Phyllobacterium zundukense: one gene and its partner. The protein of the gene in region 1 binds, or shares a complex with, the protein of each later gene. Links are inferred from orthologs where the notes say so. Each region holds a gene or a part of one and is shown on either strand. Other genes may lie near its edges. The genes, in order: BLM14_RS29150 and hfq.

The links.
Region 2: the proteins of BLM14_RS29150 (region 1) and hfq are in contact, whole or in part, in a crystal structure (PDB 3VU3), measured with the Escherichia coli proteins. The link is inferred for Phyllobacterium zundukense from one-to-one orthologs.

What each region holds. Positions count from the first base shown.
Region 1 is NZ_CP017944.1:147,196-150,474, forward strand. The notes cover bases 10-2,961. They hold BLM14_RS29150 (catalase), read left to right. Parts: upstream 10-413; coding sequence 414-2,510; downstream 2,511-2,961. Other genes in these bases: BLM14_RS29145 (Lrp/AsnC family transcriptional regulator), read left to right, coding at 10-177; BLM14_RS29155 (LacI family DNA-binding transcriptional regulator), read right to left, coding at 2,686-2,961. Also shown: more of BLM14_RS29145, read left to right, coding at 1-9; more of BLM14_RS29155, read right to left, coding at 2,962-3,279.
Region 2 is NZ_CP017940.1:1,757,278-1,760,506, forward strand. The notes cover bases 25-2,926. They hold hfq (RNA chaperone Hfq), read left to right. Parts: upstream 25-1,306; coding sequence 1,307-1,546; downstream 1,547-2,926. Other genes in these bases: BLM14_RS08685 (lactonase family protein), read left to right, coding at 25-306; BLM14_RS08690 (D-amino-acid transaminase), read left to right, coding at 319-1,185; hflX (GTPase HflX), read left to right, coding at 1,555-2,926. Outside these bases: more of BLM14_RS08685, read left to right, coding at 1-24; more of hflX, read left to right, coding at 2,927-2,967; mazG (nucleoside triphosphate pyrophosphohydrolase), read right to left, coding at 2,974-3,229. UniProt on the Escherichia coli protein: RNA chaperone that binds small regulatory RNA (sRNAs) and mRNAs to facilitate mRNA translational regulation in response to envelope stress, environmental stress and changes in metabolite concentrations.

The DNA of each region.
Region 1 (3,279 bases):
AAATACTTGCGCGGCCTGCCTGAACTTCACTCCTTGCATACAACGAATGGTGCATGGGATCTGATCGCTGAAATAAGGGCGGCGAGTTTGACAGATTTTGATCGCGTGCTTCGCGAAGTGAGAATGGTTGAAGGCGTTCTCAATAGTGAAACCAGCATCATGCTGAGCTCGGTTTAGTTCTTACAGGCAACGACTTTGCAATGGCCCGCGCCTGGCACCTTTTCGATCGCTCGAAGCATGCCGAAACATCAACAATGTCGCTCCTGATTGAGCTGCTGTTGCAGGCTTCAGAGTCGCGACGTCCGTCAAATCACGGCCTTGGGGGGCCAAGGATACAGTTATTGCTGCGACTACGGAACCTTCACCCATAAACCCTCGTTACACTGCATTCCACCAACAGTGAGGACGGTACGATGGCGACCGAAGATACTTTCGACACCGATCGGGGCAGCGGCGGCGAAACGCACCAGCATGTCCCTGAAAAGGGTCCACACGATGGCACCAATCACCTGACTACCAATCAGGGCATTCACGTCAGCGATAACCAAAACAGTCTGCGTTCAGGAGAGCGGGGTCCAACATTGCTTGAGGACTTTGTGCTGCGGGAGAAAATCTTCCATTTCGACCACGAGCGCATTCCGGAACGCATTGTTCATGCTCGGGGATCCGCTGCCCACGGTTACTTTGAACTCTTCGAATCCCTCTCCGATATTACCAAAGCTGATCTGTTCCAGCGTGCCGGAGAAAAGACGCCTGTCTTTACCCGGTTTTCCACGGTGGCTGGGGGCGCAGGGTCTGTCGACACGCCCCGCGATGTGCGTGGATTTGCAGTTAAGTTTTATACCAAGGAAGGAAATTGGGATCTGGTCGGAAACAATATCCCGGTCTTCTTCATTCAAGATGCGATCAAGTTTCCGGACCTTGTTCATGCTGTGAAGATGGAAGCCGATCGGGCCTTTCCGCAAGCCGGGAGTGCCCATGATACATTCTGGGATTGGGCATCCTTGATGCCGGAAACGACACACATGCTGATGTGGGCCATGTCGGACCGCACCATTCCGCGTTCGTTCCGCACTATGGAAGGATTTGGCATCCACACTTTCAGGCTCGTAGATGCAAAGGGCAAGTCGACTTTCGTCAAGTTCCATTGGAAACCCAAGCTGGGATTGCAATCGACCGTCTGGGACGAAGCGCTGAAACTCCAGGCAGCAGATAATGACTATCACAGGCGCGATCTCTGGGAGTCCATCCAGTCCGGTAATTTCCCGGAATGGGAACTCGGTCTTCAGCTGTTCGATCAGAAATTTGCCGATGCGCAGCCCTATGATGTGCTCGATGCTACCAAGATCATTCCTGAGGAGGTGATCCCGGTACGGATAGTCGGACGCATGGTCCTTGACCGCAACCCCGACAATTTCTTTGCCGAAACGGAACAGGCCGCCTATTGCCCGGCGAATATCGTTCCCGGCATTGATTTTACCAATGATCCGTTATTGCAGGGACGACTATTCAGTTATCTCGATACCCAAAAATCGCGCCTTGGCACCGCGAATTTTCATCAACTGCCAATCAATGCGCCGAAATGTCCAGTGATGAACTTTCAGCGCGATGGACAGATGCAGATGAACGTGCCCAAGGGTCGCGCCAACTATGAACCAAACAGCTTGAATGCCCATGGCGAAGAAGGCGGACCTCGCGAATGTCCTGTAAGCGGGTTCGCCACATTCGAAGGACGTTCGGAGAACGGGGAAGTGGGCGACAAGTTGCGGGTCCGCGCAGAACTCTTCGCTGATCATTACAGTCAGGCCCGGCTGTTCTGGCGTTCGCAACAACCCTCTGAGCAGGCTCATATCGCTTCCTCCTTCGTTTTCGAGCTTTCAAAGGTGGGCCTGTCGCAGGTACCGCTGCGAATGGTCGCCAATCTGCGCAATGTCGATGAAGACCTGGCAAAACGTGTCGCCGTTGGCTTGGGTATCGAGCTTCCGAAAAAGGCGCCCGCTGCTCGCGAGCCAATCGACATGAATCCCTCCCCCGCCCTGAGCATTCACAAGAACATGAAAGCCACACTTGATGGCCGCACAATCGGTATCTTAATTGCCGATGGCACAGATGCGGCCGCTTTGTCGAAGCTCACAAAGGCAATCAAAGGAGCTGGAGCCAGAACGATGCTGATTGCTCCCAAAGTCGGCGGAACGAAACTCTCAGATGGAAAAATGGTAAAGGCGGACGGGCAACTGGCAGGCTCACCGTCGCAGTTGTTTGATGCCGTCGCCGTGCTTCTGTCCGATGACGCCACAAAAATACTGCTTGAAGAAGGAGCTGCGATCCAGTGGGTTATGGATGCTTTCGGGCATCTCAAAGCCATCGGATATCTGGCGGAATCCAAGCCGTTGCTAGACAAGGCCGGGATTCAACCCGATCAAGGTGTCGTAATGCTTGACAACGATTTCGTTCACGCAGCAGCAAAGCGTTACTGGGAGCGCGAACCAAAGGTGCGATCGCTGGCTTAGGTTGGGGCATCAATGTTCGGACGGGGTTAAGATTGCCCATCGAGGCCCCACCGAACACCGGCGACAGCAATACCTAATCCAAACTCCGTATCTGCCCGGCAAACGGATTCGAGACCTGCCGATTATGGTCGAGAATCTACTCGAGGCTTAGACCCGGCACGCGGCAAGAAGCCATCTATTCGATATCCTTTATTGCATCGAGAGGTCCCTTCAGCGCGGTGCGCGGCGGCACAAGTTGCGGTTGAATAAGATAGGTCTGCACCGCCGGACGGCTCTGTGACATGATCTCAAACGCCTTTGTGATCATCCCGTCGACATCCTGCCGGATCATGATAACGGGGAAAGGCAGGAACGACCCAAAAGGATCGTAGTCATAGCAGCCGACGACGATATCCGCGAAGGCCTCGTTCGGGTGCTGCGCCATGAAACGCAAAAGCCCTTCGAAATTGATAGACGAGTTGATGAACAGTCCTCGCGGCAGTTTCCCTTCGCGCTCATAAAACCGTTCGAAAGCAATCTGCGCCATATTCGGCGAGTAGCCGGTCGGTTCTATGCATCTGTCAGAGTCGTCTCCCGTGAGTTCGCGCTTGGTGGCGCGAAACCCGCGGATACGTTCACGGCTGGCATGGTCGTCACGCCCGCCGAACAGATAGAGTTCATCCGGTTTGAGCGGCAAGTTGGCACTGAAATGACGGATTACCGCCTCCGTCAGCATGCGCGCGCCCTGATAATTATCGCTGATCACGGAAGGCGCCAGAGTGCCCGGCAG
Region 2 (3,229 bases), on another replicon or contig:
GCCGAAATTGCAGTCAGCCCCGATGGCCGCTTTCTCTACGGTTCCAATCGCGGCCATAACAGCATCGTTAGCTATGCAATCGCCGAGACCGGCGCGATTTCATTGATCGGCTGGACGCCATCGCAAGGGGTTGGACCGCGCAACTTTGTTATCGACCCATCAGGCAGGTTTATGCTGGTCGCCAATCAGAAAGGCGGTGGCATCGCCATCTTCAAGCGCGATATCGAGACCGGCACGCTTGAAGATACCGGCAAACGCATTGCTCTCCAGTCGCCCATGCGCATTGTTTTCGGCACATTCGGTTAAGGAGAACAGGCAATGTCGCGCATCGCCTATGTCAACGGTCAATACGTTCCGCATTCCGAAGCCGGAATCCACATCGAAGACCGGGGCTATCAGTTCGCCGATGGCGTCTATGAAGTCTGCGAGATCGCACGCGGCAATATCATGGACATGACTCGCCATCTCGACAGGCTCGGCCGCTCGCTTTCCGAATTAAAGATCGGTTGGCCGATGGGCCGCAAAGCCCTGCAAACGGTGATCAAGGAAGTCGTGCGTAGAAACCGGGTGCACAATGGCCTGGTCTATCTGCAGGTCACGCGCGGCGTTGCCCGGCGCGATCATGTCTTTCCATCGGCAGACACGCCACCAGCCATCGTCATCACCGCCAAGCGCACCGACCCGCAAGCTTCTGCCGCCAGGGCGGCGAAGGGCATCAAGGTCATCACAGTACCGGAAAATCGTTGGGAACGCGTCGATATCAAGTCGGTTGGTCTGTTGCCCAACGTTCTGGCCCGGCAGCAGGCGAAGGAGCAGGGCGCTCACGAAGCTTGGTTCATCGATCCGGACGGTACCGTTAAGGAAGGCGCAGCTACAAATGCGTGGATTGTCACCAAAGATGGAGTTCTTGTGACAAGACCGGCCGAGAGCGGCATCTTGCGCGGCATCACGCGAACCACCATTTTTGATGTGGCGAAAAAATTGGGCTTGAAGATCGAGGAAAGGGGCTTTTCAGTGGCTGAAGCCAGACAGGCAAAGGAGGTTTTCATGACAGCAGCATCGACTGTCGTGATGCCAATCGTTGCGATTGACGGCGAATCGGTTGCAAATGGTCACCCTGGAACGACTACACTTTCCTTGCGGGAAGCGTTTTTTGACGTTGCGGAAAAAACGCCATCCTGTTAACCGGAGAGTGAGGGGACTAACAGACGCTATTTTTCACCTCCTGCTGGAGCAAAGAAAATTTGCTTCCGCCGCAGAATTTTGTATGAGACACGTTTGCTGATCGCATAAAAGGACAAAAACAATGGCTGAACGATCGCAGAATCTTCAGGATCTTTTTCTGAATTCAGTCAGAAAACAGAAGATTTCTCTGACAATTTTTCTCATTAATGGTGTGAAACTGACTGGAATTGTCACGTCGTTCGACAATTTTTGTGTGCTTTTGCGCCGTGACGGCCATTCGCAGCTCGTCTATAAACATGCTATATCGACCATCATGCCGAGCCAGCCCGTGCAGATGTTTGAAGTAGAAGAGAGCGACTGAGACCACATTTGACCAAGGAAACGAGGCGCAACGCGCAAAAGACTGGCGGAATTGCCGATAACGGCGACACTGCCAGAGAAGCTACGCGCGCGCTCGTCATCGTGCCGGTCTTGCCGCAACGCTTTAATGACGGCGGCAAGACCGACGACAACGGTCGTCCTAAATACCAGCGTGAGTTCCAGCGTAGTGACGAAGCCCGGCTTGAAGAAGCCGAGGGGCTTGCGCGGGCTATCGACCTCGACATTGTCCATTCGGACATCGTGCAGGTTTCCGCGCCGCGCCCGGCCACATTGCTTGGAACAGGCAAGGTCGAAACCATTGCCGAAATTATTGAGGCATCGCACGCTGAACTGGTGATCGTCGATCATTCACTGACACCGGTACAGCAGCGTAATCTTGAAAAGGAATGGAATGCCAAGGTTCTGGACCGGACCGGGCTCATCCTTGAAATTTTCGGCCGGCGAGCCCAGACGAAGGAGGGTGCCCTCCAAGTCGAGCTGGCGCATCTGACCTACCAGAAAGGCCGCCTGGTCCGCAGCTGGACCCACTTGGAGCGTCAGCGTGGCGGTGGCGGCTTCCTTGGCGGTCCTGGTGAAACCCAGATCGAGGCTGACAGGCGCGCACTGCAGGAAAAGATCCTGCGCATCAAGCGCGAGCTGGAAACAGTCGTGCGTACGCGCACGCTGCATAGGGCCAAGCGCAAGAAAGTGCCGCATCCGGTTGTCGCGCTCGTCGGCTACACCAATGCCGGGAAATCCACACTGTTCAACCGGTTGACCGGAGCAGGGGTCATTGCCGAAGATATGCTCTTTGCTACGCTGGATCCAACATTGCGCCGCATCCAGCTTGAACACGGCGAAACCATCATTCTGTCCGATACGGTTGGTTTCATCTCCAACCTGCCGACCCATCTCGTCGCCGCTTTCCGGGCAACTCTGGAAGAGGTGGTCGAGGCCGACCTCATCCTTCATATACGCGATATTTCCGATCCAGACACCGCCGCCCAGGCGGAAGATGTTCACGCGATTATGACCAGCCTTGGCATCGAGCGAGGCGATACCAAGCGCATCATCGAAGTCTGGAACAAGATCGACCTGCTTGATGATGCAGGCCGTGAAGCGGCTCTACGTCTCAGCGCGGCGGCAACTGGCAATGAACATCCCATTCCGGTTTCAGCGATAACAGGCGAGGGTATCGATGCGCTGCTCAAGGAAATCGAGGACCGGATCGCCGGCAAACTGAAGCACGTCAGGATCACACTGCAGCATAACCAGATGCGCCTGATGGACTGGATCTATCAGCATTCGAGCAATGTAAGGCGCAAGGACCTCGATGACGGTTCGATCACCTTGAGCATGGATATGACTGTCAACTCGCACGCTATGCTCGATGAGAAAATATTGAGCAAAAGCAATAGATAAGCCGAGCTACTTCGCTTTTTTGGCTTCTTGCCAGAGTGCTTCCATTTCATCGAGCGTTGCCGCATCCAGCGACTGCTCCTGTTCGGCCAATTTGCGCTCGATATAGTGGAAGCGTTTGCGGAACTTCTCATTTGTGCCGCGCAGGGCGCTTTCCGGTTCGAGCTTAAGGTGCCGGCCGAGATTGACCAGGGCAAACAGCAGGTCACCATACTCTTCTTCAGTATCTTTCTGATTACCGCTGGCGATCGCTTCTTTCAGCTCG